DNA from 3 places in the Amycolatopsis thailandensis genome. Region 2 is predicted to be linked to each of the others. Evidence: riboswitches for the same ligand, from Rfam matches in the RefSeq annotation. Region 2 holds a riboswitch; each other region holds the start of a gene.

Region 1 (6,951 bases), on a different contig from region 2:
TACGCCCGCGGCACCATGAGCGCGTTCAGTCGGGCGCCTGTCTCCGGATCGAGGTTGCCGCGCATGTCCCAGCGGCCGGTTCGTTTCTGCCGTAACCAGAATTCGCTTCGTTCGCGTTTCGGGGCGGGATCCTCCGTGGTGCTCCCGTCCGGGTCGAGAAGCGCGAGCAGGTCTGTTCCGGCCACTGTGATGTCGCGAGGTCTCGCGACGCTGGCGAGATCGACCAGATCCTTCTCGGCCTCGGATCGCGCGCTCGCGGTGACGTGGTCGGGCAGCTTCTTCAGGACAGTGACGATCCGGTCGATGCCGGCTTCGGCCAGTACGCCCGTAGCGGCTGTGACTCCGGTCAAAGGCGCGACGGGTCGAGTCGATGTGCCGTCGCGCGCACGTCTCGAGTTGAGCGCCAGTGCACGACCGGTCACCTTCTGAGCCTCCGCTCTGGGGACCCGGGCCACATGTTCGTAGAAGACGGCGATCGAGTTGAATCCGTAAAGCTCCCGGACACCACGTGACTCGATCTCGGCCAGGATCTGGCCGACTTCGGCGGCGAGGCGCCGCCCTTCGCATAGCCGTGACTGCAACTCGTCGAGGAGCAGATCGGCGTCACCTTCCGGCAGGTTGAGCGGGAAGGCCTTGGGGATGTTTGTGCTGGTCATCCCTCGATTGTCGGGCCAGAGTCGAACGAATGCACGGTATCGATCGGGTGGATGATCATTACGCTCCGGCAGACCGAAATTGCGCCCATCACCCTGAAGTGGAACGCGGGCAGATAGAAACCGTCGGAAGGGTGGTGGGGGCGAGTCGCGGCCGCCAGTCGCGGCTCGCGGGGGCTGGTTACGATCGTCGGGTGACTGAACTGCTCGGGCCTGCGGAGATCAGGGCGCTGGCGGCCGAGCTGGACGTGCGTCCGACCAAGAAGCTCGGCCAGAATTTCGTGCACGATCCCAACACGGTGCGCCGCATCGTCGACCTTTCAGGGGTCGGCGAAGGCGACGTCGTGCTGGAAGTCGGGCCGGGCCTCGGCTCGTTGACCCTCGGGCTGCTCGCGACCGGAGCCGAGGTCGTCGCGGTCGAAATCGACCCCGTGCTGGCCGGACGGCTGCCGAACACCGCGGCCGAACGGGGAGGCGCCGAAAGGCTGACGGTCGTCGGGGCGGACGCTCTGCGGATCACGGCGGCCGACCTGCCTGCGCGGCCGACCGCGCTCGTCGCGAACCTGCCGTACAACGTCGCCGTTCCCGTCGTGCTTCACCTGCTCGCCGAGCTGCCATCGCTGACCAGTGGTCTCGTAATGGTCCAGACCGAGGTCGCCGACCGAATGGCGGCAGGGCCGGGGAGCCGGACTTACGGCGTCCCCAGCGTCAAGCTCGCGTGGTACGGCAAGGCGCGCAAGGTCGCGGCGGTGCCCCGCGCGGTCTTCTGGCCCGTTCCGAACGTGGACTCCGCGCTGGTCGCTTTCGAGCGGGGCGACGTGGTGTCGTCCGTGGAGCGGAAACAGTTGTTCGCGGTGGTCGATGCCGCCTTCTCGCAGCGTCGAAAGACTTTGCGCGCGGCGTTGGCGTCATGGGCGGGTTCCGCCGAACGCGCGGGCGAGTTGCTCGAGAAGGCGGGTATCGACCCCAAGACCCGCGGGGAGCAGCTGGACGTCCACCAGTTCGCCCGGATCGCCGCCGCGGCTGGCTGACCACATGTCGCAGGTGTGACCGGTACCGCGCCGAACGCGGTCCGGTCGATGTCAGCAAGACTGCGTAAATCCTCTCCTGGATCTACTTGATCCAGAGCTGTCTTCGCAGGCAGCGGCATCGCCATAGCACAAATGCATCTGGTGCTGTCTCAAAATATGGATAGCCGATCCTGTATCGTGGACGCGACCAGACGTGTGATCTGCGACTACGTGCTTGCTTTCATCCAGTGGGATCGGTTTTACTCAGTGAGCCATCCCGAGCGACTGAGAGACCTGGCTCGCCGAAGTCGCAGCAACCACCCTCCACGGGGCAGGTGCTACCGCCAGGACCGATGGAGGCTGTGCCTAATGAACAGGGTCACCCACCCGCTCCTGCTGACCAGGCGACGTGTAGTCGACGAAGGTCGCCGCACGGTAAGTGCGTGTCGACGCTCCACCGTTACTGCCTGAGTCTTTTCCCTTACCTCTGAATCCCGTCCGTTCCGGACGGTCACTCGGTGACGGTCGGCGCGCTCGAAAGAAGCGGCGCCCCATTTGCATGGAGCCTTTCGTGATCACTGTCGAAAACCTGTCCAAATCCTTTCCCCTCAACGGAAATCCCGTCGTCGCCCTGCGCGATGTGAGCGTGGACATCCAGGCGGGCTCGCTGTTCGGAGTCGTCGGTCCGGCCGGCTCCGGCAAGTCGACCCTCGCTCGTTGCATCGGGCTCCAGGAGCGCCCCGACCGTGGTGTCGTCCGCCTCGACGGCCTCAACACCGGGACCCTCGACGGACGCCGTCTGCGCGAAATCCGCCGCCAGGTCGGTGTCGTGAGCACCAAACCGGAGTTGCTCGCCGAACGCACCATCGCCGGCAACATCGCGTCGCCGCTCGAGCAGCTCGGCCTCGACGGGCCGCAGCGTCGCAACCGGGTCGGAAACCTGCTCGACCTGGTCGGACTCACGCCGCGGGCCGGGCAGCGGCCGGGTGAACTGTCCGAGGGGCAGCTGCGCCGAGTGGCCATCGCCAAGGCCCTGGCCGCCGGGCCGTCCGTGCTCCTGGCCGACGACCCCACCTCGGGTGTGCAGCCCGAGGAGTCCGGCGCGGTCCTGACCGTGCTCGACCGGGCACGCGCCGAGCTCGGGGTCACCGTGCTGCTCACCACTCCCGACGCCGGCGTCGTCCGTCGTGTCTGCGACGACGTCGCGGTCCTCGAAGCCGGGGCGATCATCGAACGCGGATCCGTGCTCGACCTGGTCTCCGACCCGAACAGCCGGACCGCGCAGGCGCTGCTGCCCTCGATCGAGACCGGCCGGGCGCAAGCCTCGAAATACGACCGCGCCGTGGACGTCGTGCTCGTCGGATTCGCTTCGGTCGGCGCGCTGCTTCCCGAGGCCGCCGGTCGCTTCGACGTCGAACTCGCCACCATCGGGGGCGGCCTGACCCGGATCGGCGACACGCCGGTGGGCCGGTTCCGTCTCGGTGTGCGCGGTGAGCGCGCGGACGCCGCCCTCGCGTGGATCGCCGAACGCGGCGGCCACGTGACCCACCCGGTCCGCGGACCGCAGGGCGTCGCTGCCTGATTTCTCCACGAACGGGCCGCTCAGGACGAAATCCGTCCGGGGCGGCCCGTCGGTGTCTGACTCGTCCTGTTCTCTTTTCTCCTGGTGACGGCACAAGTGGAGCGGCCACGTAGGCTTGAGTCGTGCTCGCCGTCGTACCGCCCCCAGTAACCGTCAGGGTTCCCGCCAAGGTCAACCTGCACCTGTCGGTCGGTGACGTACGCCCGGACGGCTATCACGAGCTGGTGACCGTGTTCCAGGCGCTTTCCCTGACCGACGAGGTGACCGTCGCGGTCACCGAGGACCCCGGCGTCGAGGTCTATGGCGAAGGTGAAGGTGTCGTACCGACCGGCGCCAACAATCTCGCCTGGAAGGCGGCGCAGGCTCTGGCGGCTCACGTCGGCAAAGCGGACGGTGAGTCCAAGGTCCGGGTGGTGCTTCGCAAAGGGATCCCGGTAGCGGGCGGGATGGCCGGAGGCAGTGCGGACGCGGCCGCGACCCTGGTGGGACTCGCCTCGCTTTGGAAGCTCGATATCTCCCGAGACGAACTGGCGGGTATCGCCGCGAAGCTCGGCAGCGATGTTCCTTTCGCGCTCTACGGCGGGACGGCATTGGGTACCGGCCGGGGCGAGCAGCTGGTGCCGGTCTTGTCTCGGCATACGTTCCATTGGGTCCTGGCCTTCGACCAGCGCGGTCTTTCGACGCCGCGGGTGTTCGGAGAACTGGACAGGTTGCGTGAAGAGGGCAACCCGCCGCGGATCGGTTCGCACACTCCGGTGGTCGAGGCGCTGGCGTCCGGTGACCCGCGTCAGCTGGCCCTGCTGCTCGGCAACGACTTGCAGGCGGCCGCTGTTTCGTTGCGTCCAGGGCTGCGACGCACGTTGCGAGCGGGAGTCAACGCGGGTGCGCTCGCTGGCACCGTGTCCGGGTCGGGGCCGACCTGTGCCTTCCTCTGCGCGGACGCCCAGTCGGCCGTCGAGGTCGCCGCGGAGTTGTCCGGGGCGGGGGTCTGTCGCACGGTTCGCGTCGCGCACGGACCGGTTCCCGGGGCCCGGCTGGTAGGCGGGGACGACGCGCCGCGGCCGGCGCCGCCTCGGGTGCACGCGTGAGGGTGTCCGAAAAGGACATCGACAAATTCGTTGTGGTGCAAGCTTTTTGGGAAAGGATCGGCTGAGGCATGGCCAACCTGGTCAACCTGGAGTCGGTGAGCAAGTCCTTCGGGGTGCGCCCGCTGCTCGACGGTGTTTCGCTCGGTGTGGCGGAGGGGCAGCGCATCGGCGTCGTCGGTCTCAACGGGGGCGGGAAGACGACCCTGCTGGAGGTCCTCGCGGGGATCAGCGAGCCGGATACGGGCCGGGTGAGTCAAGTCCGCGGCCTGCGGATGGCCGTGGTCACTCAGCGGACCGAACTCCCGGTCGGCAGCACGGTCGGCGATGTCGTGCTGGAGCGCTACGGAGCAGAGCACGAGTGGGCCGCTGACGCGCGTGTCAGGTCCATTATGGATGGTCTGGGGATCACCGCCCTCGGCCTCGAAAAGGCGACGGCGAACTTGTCCGGTGGCGAACGCCGCCGGGTGGCACTGGCGGCCGCCCTCACCGGTGAACTGGATCTCGTGGTCCTCGACGAACCGACCAACCACCTCGACGTCGAAGGTGTGCGGTGGCTCGCGGATCACCTGCTCAACCGCAAGATCGCCGTTGTGGTCGTCACCCACGACCGGTGGTTCCTCGACACGGTCGCGAGTGTGACCTGGGAGGTCACCAACGGTCGTGTCGAGCAGTACGAAGGTGGCTACGCGGACTGGATCTTCGCGCGGGCCGAGCGGGCCAGGCTGGCAGCGACAGCCGAAGAGAAACGGCAGAATCTGGCGCGTAAGGAGCTCGCGTGGCTGCGTCGCGGTCCTCAGGCCAGGACCTCGAAGCCGCGCTATCGCGTCGAGGCGGCGGAGGCCTTGATCTCCGACGTGCCGGAGCCGCGTGATTCGGTCGAACTGCAGGCGTTCGCCCGTCGGCGGCTGGGCAAGACCGTGCTGGAGATCGAAGACGCCACGTTGACCGTCGGCGACCGCACCCTGCTCGACCACGTCACGTGGCGGATCGGGCCCGGCGACCGGATCGGCCTGGTCGGCGTCAACGGATCGGGCAAGACGACGCTGCTCAAGCTGCTGGGCGGTGACAGAGAGCCCGAGACCGGGCGATGCATCCAGGGCAAAACGGTCAGCCTCGCGCATCTGCGGCAGGAGCTCGACGATCTGCCGGGTGACCTGCGCGTGCTCCAGGCGATCGAAGAGGTCTCAGGGCGGGTCGTGTTCGGCAAGCAGGAGCTTTCCGCTTCGCAGCTGGCCGAAAAGCTCGGGTTCCCGCAGGCGAGGCAGTGGACGCCTGTCGAAGATCTTTCCGGTGGTGAACGGCGCCGTCTGCAGCTGTGCCGGCTCTTGATGGCCGAGCCCAACGTGCTGCTGCTCGACGAACCGACGAACGATCTCGACATCGACACCTTGCAGCAGCTGGAAGATCTGCTCGATTCGTGGCCGGGCAGCCTCGTCGTCGTTTCGCACGACCGGTACCTGGTGGAACGGGTCTGCGACACCATCGTCGCCTTGTTCGGGGAGGGGCAGGTGACCCACCTGCCGGGCGGCATCGAGGAGTACCTGGATCGGCGCGCCAAGAGCCTCGAGAAGGCCGGTGGCGAGCGGAAGCCGGGTAACGGACAGGGCTCCGCGCCCAAGAAAAGCGCCGCGGAACAGCGGGCTGCGCAGAAGGAACTGTCCCGTCTCGAACGCAAGCTCGACCAGTTGCACGTGAAAGAAGAAAAGTTGCACGCGGCGCTGCTCGCCGCGGCGACCGACCCGACGAAGCTCATCGAGCTCAACACCGAGCTGAAGGCCGTGGAAACGGAGAAGGAGGAGGTCGAGGCCCAATGGCTCGAGACCTCCGAAGCGATCGAATGAGTTCACTCGACGGCGAGCGGATCTTTCAGCGCGGACAGTAATGTGACGCGCATGAGTCGGTTCGTGGACACGCTCGTCGCCACCGCGGCGGGGCGAGGTCAGCAGCGGGGAATGGTCACCGGGGAGCCCAAGGAGCCGGTTCGGCGTACCTGGGCCGAGATTCACGAGCAGGCCAAGCGGGTCGCCGGGGGCCTGGTGACGGCCGGGCTCGAGCCCGGCAAGGCAGTGGCGGTCCTGGCTGCGGCGCCGTCGCTGATCGCGCCGACGGTGCAGGCGGTGTGGCTCGCCGGTGGCAGCGTGACGATGCTGCATCAGCCGACCCCGCGCACCGACCTCGCCGAATGGGCCGAAGACACCGTTCGCGTGCTGCGGATGATCGGATCCGGTCTGGTACTGCTCGGTGAGCCGTTCGACCAGCTGGGGCCGGTGCTCACCGAGCACGGCATCGCCTTCCAGGTGATCTCCGAGCTGCTCGAGGCCGAGCCGCTGGCGGAGCCCGTGCCGACGGACGAGTCCGAGACCGCGCTCCTCCAGCTGACCAGTGGGTCGACGGCCGATCCGAAGGCTGTGCGGATCACCTACGGAAACCTGTATTCGAACGTCAAGGCGATGGTCGAACGCGCCGAGTTCGATTTCGACGTCGACGTGATGGTTTCGTGGCTGCCCACCTTCCACGACATGGGGATGGTCGGCTTCCTGACGGTCCCGATGACATTCGGTGTCGAACTCGTCAAGATCACGCCGATCGAGTTCCTGTCGGGACCGTTGATCTGGCCG
Region 2 (6,951 bases):
CGCCTGGATCGGCACCTCGAACTGCTGGCGCGGGATCAGCTCACGCAGCCGGGTCGCCATCCGGTTGCCGTAGCCGTAGGCGGCGTCCTTGTGCACGATCGCCGAGAACGCGTCGACGGTTTCACCCTGCAAGAGGATGTCGACCTTGACCAGATCGGCGATCTGGTCGCCGCCCTCTTCGTAGTCGAGGGACGCGTAGCCGCGCGTGCGCGACTTCAGCGTGTCGAAGAAGTCGAAGATGATCTCCGCGAGCGGGATGTTGTAGCGGAGTTCGACGCGGTCCTCGGAGAGGTAGTCCATCCCCAGCAGCGTGCCGCGCTTGGCCTGGCACAGTTCCATGATCGTGCCGACGAACTCCGAAGGCGCCAGGATGCTCACCTTGGAGACCGGCTCGTGGACCTCGGAGATCTTCATCCCGGTCGGCCAGTCCGACGGGTTCGTCACCACGATCTCGCTCTTGTCCTCGAGCACGACGTTGTAGATGACGTTCGGCGCGGTGGAGATCAGGTCGAGGCCGAATTCGCGTTCGAGCCGGTCCCGCGTGATCTCCAGGTGCAGCAGGCCGAGGAAGCCGCAGCGGAACCCGAATCCGAGCGCCACGGAGGTTTCCGGCTCGTAGGCGAGCGCGGCGTCGTTGAGCTGGAGCTTGTCCAGCGCCTCGCGCAGCTCCGGGTAGTCCGAACCGTCGACGGGGTACAGGCCGGAGTACACCATCGGCTTCGGCTCGCGGTAGCCGGCGAGCGGCTCCTCGGCGCCCTTGCGCTCGGAGGTGACGGTGTCACCGACCTTCGACTGACGGACGTCCTTCACCCCGGTGATGAGGTAACCCACCTCACCGACCCCGAGCCCCTTGCTGGCCTTGGGCTCCGGCGAGATGATCCCGACCTCGAGCAGTTCGTGGGTGGCGCCGGTGGACATCATCTTGATCCGCTCGCGCGGCGTGATCTTGCCGTCGACGACCCTGATGTAGGTCACGACGCCCCGGTAGGTGTCGTAGACCGAGTCGAAGATCATCGCGCGGGCGGGCGCGTCCGCGTCGCCGACCGGCGGCGGGACCTGCTTCACGCACTCGTCCAGCAGCTCGGTCACCCCCACACCGGTCTTCGCCGACACGCGAAGCACGTCCGAAGGCTCGCAACCGATGATGTGCGCCAGCTCGGCCGCGTACTTGTCCGGGTCGGCCGACGGCAGGTCGATCTTGTTCAGCACCGGGATGATGTGCAGGTTCTTCTCGAGTGCGAGGTAGAGGTTCGCCAGCGTCTGCGCCTCGATCCCCTGCGCGGCGTCGACCAGCAGGATCGCCCCTTCGCAGGCCTCCAGCGCCCGGGAGACCTCATAGGTGAAGTCCACGTGGCCCGGGGTGTCGATCAGGTGCAGGACGTGGTCCTGACCGTCGACCTTCCAGGGCAGGCGCACGTTCTGCGCCTTGATGGTGATCCCGCGTTCCCGTTCGATGTCCATGCGGTCGAGGTACTGAGCGCGCATGGCCCGCTCCTCGACCACGCCGGTGAGCTGCAGCATCCGGTCGGCCAGGGTCGACTTGCCGTGGTCGATGTGCGCGATGATGCAGAAGTTCCGGATGAGCTCCGGGGGCGTGAAGGTCGTGTCGGCGAACGTCGTCAACGGGTTTCCTCGCGAAGGTCGGGGTGTGCCACCTCTATGCTCCCATGCCGCTCCGGGTGCGAGTGGGGGTCATCCCCGATGCGGCCCGTGGTGAGCTGTGGTGCCCTCGAAGTATGAGTACTTCACTGTCCCAAATGCTCGATCGCACGTTCGGCCATCCCAGGGGACTGCTCGGCCGGTTCGGTGGCCTGGCGATGGCGCACGGCAACGCTGCCACCGAACTTCGCGTCGTCGAACTGGCGTCGCTCGAGTCCGGCGAAACCGTCCTGGTCGTGGGTCCCGGCCCGGGTGTCGGCCTGCGGGCCGCGGCCGAGACCGCGGGTCGCGCGATCGGCGTCGACCCGTCCCCGGAGATGCTTTCCCGCGCCCGTCGGCGGTGCGGCGACGAAGTGGAGCTGAGACAAGGCACCGCGGACTCCACGGGCGAGCCGGACGAGAGCGTCGACGTGGTCCTGACCGTCAACAACGTGCAGCTGTGGGAGGACCGGGCGGCCGGGTTCGCCGAACTGTTCCGCGTGCTGCGACCCGGCGGCAGGCTGCTGCTGTCGTCGCACGAGAAGTGGCTGCCGGTGTCCCGGCACGAGCTGGCCGACGAAGCGGCGGCCGCCGGTTTCACCGACCTTCAGACCTGGACCTGGGATCCGCCGGGCTTCGGCGCTTCCCTCGCCGCTCAGCTGCGCGCGATCAAGCCCCGGACCTAGCGCGGGTCGGTGCGCAACGGATGCTCACGCGGCACCTCGACCAGCACGATCCTGGTGCCGTCCGGGTCGGCGATCCACGCTTCGTCCAGGCCCCAGGGCTCACGGCGTGCGCCACGGACCGGGTCCAAGCCCTTCGCGGCGAGCTCTTCGAGCGCCGCGGGCAGGTCCCGGACCTGGAGCCACAACGCGACGTCGGGAGTCGGACCGGTCTTCCCGGTGCCGACGATCTCGATCGACCCGTTCCCGGCGAAGAACACCGTCCCGCCGGGGAACTCCTTGTCGATCGCGAGGCCCAGGGTGTCCCGATAGAACGCCGTCGACACGTCGAGGTCCTTCGGGTGGATCAGCACCCTGCTGCTCAGCACGTCCATGGCTCATCCCTACCGGATGGGTTCAGGCCATCGCAATCGCGGTGATCCCCGCCAGCACGACCGCCGACCCGACCAGCCGGCGGGCGGCGTTCGACTCTCCCAGGACCAGCCAGGCGGCCACGCCGCCCAGGACGATGCTCAGCTCCCGCGCGGGTGCGACGAGGCTCACCGGGGCGATCTGGAGGGCGTAGAGGACCAGCAGGTAGGCGAAGGGGGAGAACAAGCCGACGATGAGGATTTCGCGCTTGTGCTCACGCCAGAGCCACGAAACCTCTTCTCGGTCCTTCAGCGCGTACGGCGCCATGAGCAGGCTCTGCACGATCGCGCCGGTTCCGAAGTAGATGATCGGCGGGACACCGAGACCGGTGACCGAATGCGCGTCCCACAGTGTGTAGGCGGCGATCGTGAGCCCGGTCAGCAGGCCGTACAGGACTCCTTTGCGGCGAGCGATGCGAGCAGCCTCGTCGGCATGGGCCTGCCCTCGCCCGCTGCCGATGACCAGCACCCCGGCGACCACCAGGAACGCGCCCACCAGGCCCAGTACCCCCGGCCGCTCGCCGAGCAGCACGACGGCCGCGAGCACCGAGATCAGTGGCCCGGTCCCGCGGGCGACGGGATACACGACGGACAGGTCACCGACGGCGTACCCCCGCTGGAGGACGACCCCATAGGTGACGTGGAACACCGCGGTGACCGCGGCGGCGAGCAGCCAGGTCCACTGTGGACGTTGCGGCTCGACGACCAGCGACACCGCCATGACGGGGATGAGCAGGACCGCGGAGAAGCTGTAGTAGGCCCAGACGAACCGGGCCCCGCCGCGGCGGATCCGCTTGGCGGCCAGGTTCCAGCCCGCGTGGATGACGGCGGCGACGATGACGAAGGACAGGGCGGTGACGTTCACGACGGACCTTTCACGTTTTCCGCGCATGCGGAAAACACCGGTCCTCCAGGCTTTTGTCCCGTCAGATGAACGGCGGCGCTTCCGGCCCCGCCGATGGTGCCGCTCGGACCTGTCCCACCTGCCCTGATTGTGTGTTTCGCGGAACGGGCAGGCGGCGGAACCCTAGGCACTACGATCTTCACCGTACCTCAACCACTCCTCCGGAGGCGGCCGCGATCCGTCCCGGGGCGGCTGTTAAGCTTGCCCTTCACCGTTGTGTGGCATTCCGTCATGGAGGAAACCCGCGCCGCTTTCACGAGCGCGCAGGGCCGGTCACAGCGCGGCGGTGAAACCACCGAGAGATACAAGAGGAGCGCCCCCGTGGCCAACATCAAGTCGCAGATCAAGCGCATCACCACCAACGAAAAGGCGCGTCAGCGCAACCAGGCGATCCGGTCCTCGGTGAAGACCGCGATCCGCAAGTTCCGCGAGGCCGCCGACGCCGGCGACAAGGCCAAGGCCCTGGAGCTGCAGAAGGACGCGGCCAAGAAGCTGGACAAGGCCGTGACCAAGGGCGTTCTCCACGCCAACCAGGCCGCGAACAAGAAGTCCGCGCTCGCGAAGCGCGCGAACTCTCTTTAATCGCGCGCAGCGCGATCTAATCGCGCGCTGACGTAAACGCGCCGAAGGGGCGTCGATCCGCTTCCCACTCACGTGGGGCGGAGAGGCGCCCCTTCATCGCGTTTACGTGGGCCTTCGGCCCGAAAGAGGGCGCGCGACCGGTGAAGTCTCGCCGTCGCGCTGGCGCACTTCCGGCGAGACGAGTCCGCCGGTCCCGGTTCGTGGGCGCGTTGATCGTCGGGCTCGGTCCAGTGAGCGTTTGAGCAGTGGGCGTGGTCCGGTAGGTGCTAGCGGCTGGTGCCGTGGGCGTCGACTACCTCCAGGACGGCGCGTTCCAGCGCGTACTCCGGATTGGCCGCGACCCCCTTGACCTCGGCGTTGAGCCTCGCGACGACCCGCATCGCGGTGGCGAGGCCGTCCTGCCCCCAGCCGCGGGCCTGCCCCTGCGCCTTGCGGACCTTCCACGGCGGCATCCCCAGCTCGCCTGCCATCTGGTTCGGGTTCCCGCGACCGGCACCCGACACCCGCGCGATCGTCCGGACGGCGTCGGCGAGGGCGTCCGCGACCAGAACGTGGGGAACACCCAGCTGCATCGCCCAGCGCAACGACTCCAGCGCCGCCGTCCTGTCACCGGCGACGGCCTTCTCGGCGACGGCGAACCCGTTCACGTCCGCGCGGCCCCGGTGATAGCGCCGGACCGCCTGCTCGTCGACGGTGCCACCGGCGTCCGCGACGAGCTGGGTCGCGGCCGACGACAACTCGCGCAGATCCGAGCCGACGGCGTCGATCAGCGCGAGCACGGCCGCGCCGTCGATCTTCCCGCCGACCCGGCGGACCTCGTTGCGGACAAAGGATTCCCGCTCGGCGGCCTTGGTCAGTTTCGGGCACTCGACGACCTCCGCCCCGGCCTTCTTCAAGGCAGCGGGAAGCGCCTTCGCGGCCTTGCTCCGGCCACCTCCGCTGTGCACGACGACGAGCACGATGCCGTCGGCGGGCGCCTTGACGTAGGCCATCACCCCGTCGGAAAGCTCCTGCGAGATGTCGTGCGCGGATTCGAGGACGATCACCCTGCCCTCGGCGAACAGCGAGGGGCTGACCATCTCCGCGAGGGCGGGAACTGTGAGGTCCGACACCCGGATACGGGTGAGATCCGCCGTCGGATCGGCCGCTTTGGCCGCGTCCGAAGCGGCGCGGACCGCGCGTTCGATCAGCAGCTCTTCCTCACCGAGAACCAGGACCAGCGGCGATGGGGCGGAAGCTTGCGTCGTCACGATGACGATCCTGCCACTCGTCCTCTCGTGTGCTTTGTCCGGTGATGTGTTCCGGGCACGGTGGCCCCACCTGAGCCTCATGTCGTACGGTGTTGGCGAGGCGACGCGATCATTCGCGTGCCGACAATCGAATACCGCTCATCCAGAGGGGCAGAGGGAACGGCCCGATGAAGCCCCGGCAACCGGCGTCAGCCTGTCATCCCGCGATCGCGGGGTAGCTGACGAACACGGTGCCAATTCCGGCCCGCCACCGGCGGGGCAGATGAGGAAAGGAACCTCGCGATGACCGCAACCCTCGGCACGACCTCCACCACCAAGACCCCGGATCTCGGACCGGCCGTCGAACTGGTGTCGAAGGAAGAGGGACACCGGCAGCCGCTCGCCCCCGAATTCGTTTCCGCCGAAGACTTCTCGCCGCTCGAGGTCGCCTACGACTTCGGCCGTGTGCGCCGCGAGGACATCGAAGCCGGGCCGAAGAACATCTGGCGCTACAAGAAGCTCCTGCCCGTCCCCTCGAACGTCGAAGAAATCCCCAACACCGAACCCGGCGCCACCCGGCTCATCCAGGCCGACAGGCTCGCGAAAGCCTTGGGCGTCAAGAAGGTCTGGGTCAAGGACGACACCGGCAACCCCACTCACTCGTTCAAGGACCGCGTGGTCGCCGTCGCCCTGGCCGCCGCCCGTGAGTTCGGGTTCGACGTACTCGCCTGTCCGTCGACCGGCAACCTGGCCAACGCGGTCGCCGCCGCGGCGGCCCGCGCAGGCTGGCGGTCGGTCGTGCTCATCCCGAAGACCCTCGAGCGCGCCAAGATCCTCACCACCGCCGTGTACGACGGCGACCTGATCGCGGTCGACGGCAACTACGACGACGTGAACCGGCTCGCCACCCAGCTCGCCGCCGAGCAGGAGAGCTGGGCGTTCGTCAACGTGAACGTCCGGCCCTACTACTCCGAAGGCTCCAAGACGCTGGCCTTCGAGGTCGCCGAGCAGCTCGGCTGGCGGCTGCCCTCGCAGATCGTGGTGCCGATCGCCTCCGGTTCCCAGCTCACCAAGGTGGACAAGGGATTCCGCGAGTTCGGGCAGCTCGGCCTCGTGGACGAAACGCCGTACAAGGTGTTCGGCGCGCAGGCCACCGGCTGCTCCCCTGTCTCGACGGCCTTCCGCGCGGGCCACGACGTCGTCCAGCCGGTCAAGCCGGACACGATCGCCCGGTCGCTGGCGATCGGCAACCCGGCCGACGGCCCCTACGTCCTCGACGTGGTCAACCGCACCGGTGGCGCGATCGAAGACGTCACCGACGAAGAGGTCGTCGAGGGCATCCGGCTGCTCGCCCGTACCGAAGGCATCTTCACCGAGACCGCCGGCGGGGTCACCGTCGCGACGGCGAAGAAGCTCATCGAGACCGGCAAGCTCAACCCGGACGAGGAGATCGTGCTCCTGATCACCGGTGACGGCCTCAAGACCCTCGACGCCGTCGAGGACAA
Region 3 (6,951 bases), on a different contig from region 2:
CTCGCCGACCCGAGTCGCGCGTCGATGTGCCTCGCGCTGCTCGACGGGCGTGCCTGGACGGTGACCGAACTGGCCGGGGCGGCCGAAGTCGCGGCGTCGACGGCGAGCGAACACGTGACGAAACTGACCGAGGCGGGGTTCGTCGTCCGGGTCAAGCAGGGGAGGCACAGCTACGTCCGGATAGCCGACCCCCGGGTGGCGGAACTGATCGAGCATCTGGCGCAGCACGCCGAACACCGTCCGGTGAAGGGATTGCGCTCGTCGGTCCGGGTGAAGCGGCTCGAATTCGCCCGGACCTGCTACGACCACCTCGCCGGCACGGTCGGCGTCGCGCTGCGGGACGGGATGCTCACCACCGGGCTGATCGACGAGGCCGACGGCTTGACGCTGACCGCCCGCGGACGCGAGGTGCTCGGGGCGCTCGGGGTGGAGATCGCCGACGGCCGCCGGGCGATGTTGCGTGACTGTCTCGATTGGACAGTGCGCCGTGATCATTTGGCGGGTCGTGTCCCCGCGGCGTTACTGTCTCACGGAGTGAGCGCCGGCTGGTTGTCGCGTGAGGGCAACCGCGCGGTGAAAGTCCTGCCTGCGGCGGAAAAACCGTTCGCGGACCTCGGTGTCGACCTGGCAGGCCTGCGTCGTCCGTAAAGGACAGTCTGTAACACAGGCCAACCGGACGGTTTTCGACCGGTACACGATCGAGTGACGACCGCCGCCTCACTATTCTGGAGCCCTCACGGCGACCGGACGGGAGGCGACATGGAGCAGCTCCCGCTCATCCTCGGTACCGGCGGTGCCGTGCTTCTCGTCGCCGTGATCGCCGTCCGGGTGTCGATCCGGGTCGGCCTTCCCTCGCTGCTGCTGTACCTGGGGATGGGGGTCCTGCTCGGCGAAGCCGGGTTCGGCATCCATTACGACAACCCCGAACTCACGCAGTCCCTCGGCCTCGCCGCGCTGGTGATGATCCTGTCCGAAGGTGGCCTCACCACCCGATGGTCGGCTGTGAAGCCCTCGCTGGGTATCGGGATCGCACTGTCCACAGTGGCCGTGGCGGTGAGCATCGCGGTCACCGGCGCCGCGCTGCACTGGTTGCTGGGCCTGGACTGGCGGATGGCGTTGCTGTGGGGCGCGGTGCTGGCCTCGACCGACGCCGCCGCCGTGTTCTCGGTGCTGAGATCGGCGGGGATCGGGAAGCGGCTCGTCGGCGCGCTGGAGATCGAGTCGGGGATCAACGACGCCCCGGCCTACATCGCCGTCGTCGTCCTCGCCGAGGGGACGACCATCGACTGGTCCCTGCCGCTGCTGGTGGTCTACGAACTCGCGGCCGGTCTGGTGATCGGCCTGGCCTTCGGCTGGATCGGGGCGCAGGCGCTGAGACGGGCCGCGCTCCCGGCGACCGGTCTGTACCCGCTGGCCACGATGGCGGTCTGCGTCGTGGCGTATTCGAGCGGGCAGCTCGCCCACGCTTCGGGTCTGCTCGCCACCTACGTCGCGGCGCTGGTGCTGGGGAACTCGAAGCTGCCGCACCGGTCGGACACGCTGTCCTTCGCCGAGGGGCTCGGGTGGCTCGCGCAGATCGGGCTGTTCGTCCTGCTCGGCCTGTTCGCCTCGCCGGGCAGGATCTTCGAAAGCCTGGTCCAGGGCCTGGTCGCGGGCGCGGTCGTGCTGTTGCTGGCCCGGCCGTTGTCGGTGCTGCTCTCGGCGCTGCCGTTCAAGGTCCCCTGGCGAGAACAGGTGTTCCTGTCCTGGGCGGGCTTGCGCGGGGCGGTCCCGATCGTGCTCGCGCTGATCCCGTTGTCTTCCGGGGTGCCGGGCGCGCAGGAGCTGGTCGACGCGGTGTTCGTGCTGGTCATCGTGCTGACGCTGCTCCAGGGCGCGACGCTGACTCCGCTCGCGAAAGCGCTCGGCCTGGCTCAGCACGCCGAAGCGCACGAGATCGACGTCGACTCCGCGCCCCTCGACGAGATGGGCGCGGAACTCCTCCAGGTCCGGATCAACGCCGGGTCCAAGATGCACGGCGTCTACCTGGCCGAACTGCGGCTTCCGGTGGGGGCGACGATCAGCCTCCTCGTCCGGGACGGCGCCGGCTTCACGCCCAACAAGAACACCCGGCTCCAGGAACGCGACCAGTTACTCGTCGTGACCACCTCCGACGCCCGTGACGCGGCCGAACGACGGCTCCGCGCCGTCGACCGCGCCGGACGCCTCGCCAGGTGGAAGGGCGAATCCGGCCAGTAGGTCACGAACCGGCACCAGCTGTTCGTCGGTTGATCTAAGAAAATTCTTCCCTTTTGTACTCCTTTTGGATTACTTTCCCGGCAATCCACTCCGTCGAATGGGTGAGTGTCACGGGTTAAGGAGTACGCAAGGTGACGAAACTTCCTGCACGGTTCGCCGGTCTGGGGGCCGCAGCCGCACTCGTCGGAGTGGTTCTCATCGCGCCGGTGGCGTCGGCGACGGGCGCCTTCCCCGCGTTCGGGTTGCCCTTCGACGCGGGCCAATCGGTCTACTCGGCGGGCATCCACTCGGACAACGGGAACTCCGGCGTGAAGAACGCCATCGACTTCAGTCCCGGCGACAAGACCGTGCGCGCTCCGCTGGCCGGCACCGTCCGGATCCAGCACTGCGACGGCGGCGACTGGGTGACCGTCGACCACGACGGCGGCTGGCGGACCGGCTACTACCACATGGAGCGCATTTCGGTCGCCGACGGCCAGAAGGTCGCCCCCGGCGACGCCCTCGGCCGGACCGGCAACGCGCTGCCCTGCGGTGGGAGCAGCACCGGCGCCCACGTGCACTTCACCCTGTGGATCCTGCCCGCGGCCGCCGCGCAGGGCGGCGACTCGCGCGACTTCGGCGTCGGCGCGGGCAATTGGAACGGCATGTCGTACGACGAGGTCTCGACCAAGGTCGCCGAGGCCTACGGCGAAGCTGTCGACGGCAAGACCTTCGGCGGCTGGCAGTTCACCGCGGGCACCGATCAGTACTCCGGTACCGCGACCGAGGTCTCTTCGCGTTCCGTCGTCCCGTTGCCGGGCCGATTCCGCGTCTGACCTCCCGTTGCCCGGCGCGGCGCGGCGCCGGGCAACGGTTCTCCTCGATTGCGGAACGCGTGACCGGCGTCTCAACATCCGGACAAGGGGTGGCTTGATCGCCGGTGCATCCGCTAACTTCGTTCGTAGGTCACGAGTGTCAGCGTCAAGCCCCGGCTAGCTGACCGGCAACCCTCCTTCCGCGGTGGGGTGCCCCGGGTGAGGACCTGGCTCGTCGCGTGGTGCGACGGGCAAGCGCGGGATCCTCTGTCGGGTCCCCTGGCCCGGAGGATGACCATGACTCTCGCTCTCGAACGCACGAACGCCCCCGCCGTCGTCGCGGAAACCGTTGTCTCGCAAGAAGTTCCGACGGTGGCGTGTGCCGGTCTGCGGGTTCCGCTGGTCACCGGCGGCGAGATCGGGTACGCCAACCTCGATCACGCGGCGAGCGCTCCCTGTCTGGACAAGGTCCGCGCCGCGGTCGACGAATTCCTCCCCTGGTACGCCAGCGTCCACCGCGGCGCCGGGTTCGCCTCGCAGATCTCCACCAAGCTTTACGAGCGCACGCGCGGGATCCTGCGTGACTTCGTCGACGCGCGGTCGACCGACACCGTCGTGTTCACCCGCAACACCACCGATTCCTTCAACCTTCTCGCCCGCAGCCTGCCGAAGCACACGTCGGTCGTCGTGTTCGACACCGACCACCACGCCGCGCTGCTGCCGTGGAAGGGCCCGAACGTCCGCCGGATTTCGACGCCGCGCACCCGCCTCGCCGCTGTGTCCTCTGTGGACGAAGCTCTCGCGGACTGCCCGCAGGGCCCGCGGCTGGTCGTCATCACCGGCGCGTCCAACGTGACCGGGGAACTGTTGCCGGTCAAGGAGATCGCCGCCGTCGCGCGGCGGCACGGCGCCCGGATCGCGCTCGACGCGGCGCAGCTCGCGCCGCATCGCAAGATCTCTGTTCGCGAACTGGACGTCGATTACGTCGCACTGTCGGGCCACAAGCTGTACGCGCCCTTCGGCGCCGGCGCGCTGATCGGCCGCGCCGACTGGCTGCGCGCCGCCCAGCCGTACCTCGCCGGTGGTGGCGCGACGAAGCTCGTCACCCGCGACGCGGAAGATCTGGGCGTGGTCTGGAACTCCGGCGCCGAGCGGCACGAAGCCGGTTCCCCCAACACCGTCGGTGTCTACGCGCTCGGTGTCGCCTGCGAGACGCTCGCCGAAAACTGGGAAGCGATCGTCTCCCACGAGGACGAACTGCTGGCGCGGCTGCGTCGCGGTCTCGCCGGTATCCCCGGATTCGCCGAGCTTCGGCTGTTCGACGCCCCGGTCGACAGGGTCGGCACGCTCAGCTTCGTCGTCGATGGCTTCGAACCGGGCTGGCTCGCCGCGGTTCTTTCCGCGGAGTACGGCATCGGCGTCCGTGACGGTGCCTTCTGCGCGCACGTGGCGACCAAGCGGCTGATCGCCGCCGCCGGTTCGACGGGGCAGCAGGCCGTCCGGGTCAGCCTCGGCCTCGGCAGCACCACCGAACACGTGGACCGGGTCGTCCTGGCGCTGCGCCAGATCGTCGCCCGCGGCGCGCGCTGGCAGTACGAAAAGCCCGAGGGCCGCTGGGTGCCGGAGAACGATCCGCGGGAGCTTCCCCCGTTCTGCGCCTGACCCACTACCCTCACCCCGCATGGGGAACGAGCGACCGCGTTACTGGTTTCCGCTGGCGTTGCTGGGATTCGCCCAGCTGGTGGTGGTGGCCTCGTCCGTCGGCACCGGCCCGCCCGGGGGATGGTTCGCCTACGCGCCCAACCACGGCCCGGGCCTGCATCAAGGGCTCTATGGCGTGGAGATGAGCCGCGCGACCGCGACCGCGATCGACCTGTCGTTCTCCGGCTTCGGCCGGAACGACGGCTGGCTGTTCGCCGTCCTCGCGGTCTACCTCGGCACGGTGCTGTTCTACGCGATCCGGGCGAAGACCACGCCGTGGTGGAAGGTCGCCCTGATCGCTGTCGGGGGAATGGTCGCGATCCCGCTGGCGGATCTGGTCGGTTTCTGGGAATTCGAAATCGACGGCGACGCGCGGAGCGCGATCCTGCTGACACTGGGCCTGGTCGCGCTCGCCTGGCTGGACCGCAGCGTGCTCGTACTGGTTGTGGCCGCCGCGTTCGTGCTCTGCGCCGTCGTGCTCGCGCGGGGGCAGTTCGCGCTGGTGCTGTCTTCGCTGGTCGCGCTCGCCGGGGCGTTCGCGGCACTGCTGAGCAGGCCGAAGGCGGCCGCCGAGGAGACCTGAGCACGCTCCGTGGACAATGGGGGAGTGAGCACAGAGCCCGAAACCGCGCCACCGGCGCCGCCGCTGCCCAAAAAGCGCGTCGCCGTCGTGTTCGTCGTCGCCGCGGTGCTGTGGGGGATCGACCTCCTCACCAAGCAGATCGCCGTGTCGACGCTGGAGGGCAAGCAGCCGGTCGAGTTCCTCGGCGGGCTGGTGTACTTCCAGCTGGTGCGCAACCCCGGTGCCGCCTTCTCGATGGCGACCGGGCTGACCTGGGTGCTCGCGCTGGTCGCGGTCGCCGTCGTGGTCGCCATCGTCTGGCTGGCCCGGCGGCTGCGTTCGGTCGGCTGGGCGATCGGCCTCGGCCTGGTGCTGGCCGGCGCGCTCGGCAACCTGACCGACCGGATCTTCCGCGCCCCCGGCCCGCTCCAGGGGCACGTGGTCGACATGATCTCCGCGTTCGCGCCGAACGGGCAGGGCTGGGCGATCTTCAACGTCGCCGACTCCGCGATCTGCGTCGGCGGCGTGCTCATCGTGATCCTCTCCTTGCTGGGCAAGGACTACGACGGATCGTCCACGAAGGACAAGAAGAAGGCGGCGAGCGAATGAGCGCGCGGATGTTGCCCGTTCCCGACGGGCTCGACGGCATGCGCGTCGACGCGGGATTGGCGAAACTGCTGGGACTTTCCCGCACCGTCGTGGCGGAACTGGCCGAATCCGGCGAGATCTTCCTCGACGGCAGGCCTGCCGGGAAGTCGGACCGGCTGTCCGCCGGCGGGCTGCTCGAAGTGACGCTGCCCGATCCGGCCTCGGCGATCGAAGTGGTCGCGGAACCCGTCGAGGGCATGAAGATCCTGCACGACGACGACGACATCGTGGTGATCGCGAAGCCGGTCGGTGTCGCCGTGCACCCGAGCCCTGGCTGGACCGGCCCGACCGTCGTCGGCGGGCTCGCCGCCGCCGGGTTGCGGATCGCGACGTCGGGCGCGGCCGAACGCCAGGGCGTCGTGCACCGGCTGGACGCCGGCACCACCGGCGTGATGGTCGTCGCGAAGAGCGAGCACGCGTACACCGTGCTGAAGCGGGCGTTCAAGGAACGCACCGTCGACAAGGGCTACCACGCCATCGTCCAGGGCCACCCGGACCCGACGCGCGGCACCATCGACGCGCCGATCGACCGGCATCCCCGGCACGACTACAAGTTCGCCGTCGTCCAGGGCGGGCGGCCCAGCGTGACGCACTACGAGGTCGTCGAGGCTTTCCGTGCCGCGTCGCTGGCCAAGATCAAACTGGAGACCGGCCGCACGCACCAGATCCGCGTGCACTTCTCGGCGCTCAAGCACCCGTGCGTCGGCGACCTCACCTACGGCGCCGACCCGGTGCTCGCGCGCAAGCTGGGGCTTTCGCGGCAGTGGCTGCACGCGAAGACGCTCGGCTTCGCGCATCCGTCGGACGGGCGCTGGGTCGAGTTCGAGTCGGAGTACCCGGACGACCTGGCGAACGCCCTGCGGATCCTGCAGGACGAGAACTAGCTGCTGCGCATTTAGTCCTCTAAATGCGCTCTTGGTCTACTCGCGGCGGCGCGGTGCCGAGTACATGAAGGCCCCCTTGCTTGCGCCTGGCTCCGTGAAGGACCCCTTCATGTACTTGAAGAGC

Evidence for each region. Region 2 has a riboswitch for S-adenosylmethionine ahead of thrC (threonine synthase). Riboswitches for the same ligand answer to the same signal wherever they lie in the genome.
Region 1: it holds a riboswitch for S-adenosylmethionine, as region 2 does, so the genes downstream of both, ACFWMR_RS15965 (methionine ABC transporter ATP-binding protein) here and thrC (threonine synthase) in region 2, are expected to answer to the same signal.
Region 3: it holds a riboswitch for S-adenosylmethionine, as region 2 does, so the genes downstream of both, ACFWMR_RS14250 (aminotransferase class V-fold PLP-dependent enzyme) here and thrC (threonine synthase) in region 2, are expected to answer to the same signal.

Annotation. Positions count from the first base shown of each region.
Region 1 covers NZ_JBHXJK010000034.1:6,231-13,181, reverse strand. Annotated here, with positions in the region: gene ACFWMR_RS15975 (DUF222 domain-containing protein) at 1-656, opposite strand, end outside; gene rsmA (16S rRNA (adenine(1518)-N(6)/adenine(1519)-N(6))-dimethyltransferase RsmA) at 848-1,684, shown strand; SAM riboswitch class I at 1,933-2,023, shown strand; gene ACFWMR_RS15965 (methionine ABC transporter ATP-binding protein) at 2,235-3,245, shown strand; gene ACFWMR_RS15960 (4-(cytidine 5'-diphospho)-2-C-methyl-D-erythritol kinase) at 3,368-4,333, shown strand; gene ACFWMR_RS15955 (ABC-F family ATP-binding cassette domain-containing protein) at 4,402-6,174, shown strand; gene ACFWMR_RS15950 (fatty acyl-AMP ligase) at 6,226-6,951, shown strand, end outside.
Region 2 covers NZ_JBHXJK010000071.1:38,906-45,856, forward strand. Annotated here, with positions in the region: gene lepA (translation elongation factor 4) at 1-1,623, opposite strand, end outside; gene ACFWMR_RS26120 (class I SAM-dependent methyltransferase) at 1,737-2,324, shown strand; gene ACFWMR_RS26125 (VOC family protein) at 2,321-2,695, opposite strand; gene ACFWMR_RS26130 (EamA family transporter) at 2,718-3,623, opposite strand; gene rpsT (30S ribosomal protein S20) at 3,957-4,217, shown strand; gene holA (DNA polymerase III subunit delta) at 4,484-5,467, opposite strand; SAM riboswitch class I at 5,603-5,736, shown strand; gene thrC (threonine synthase) at 5,750-6,951, shown strand, end outside.
Region 3 covers NZ_JBHXJK010000029.1:25,354-32,304, forward strand. Annotated here, with positions in the region: gene ACFWMR_RS14235 (ArsR/SmtB family transcription factor) at 1-648, shown strand, start outside; gene ACFWMR_RS14240 (potassium/proton antiporter) at 760-2,238, shown strand; gene ACFWMR_RS14245 (M23 family metallopeptidase) at 2,370-3,053, shown strand; SAM riboswitch class IV at 3,182-3,296, shown strand; gene ACFWMR_RS14250 (aminotransferase class V-fold PLP-dependent enzyme) at 3,330-4,694, shown strand; gene ACFWMR_RS14255 (hypothetical protein) at 4,714-5,316, shown strand; gene lspA (signal peptidase II) at 5,341-5,904, shown strand; gene ACFWMR_RS14265 (RluA family pseudouridine synthase) at 5,901-6,827, shown strand.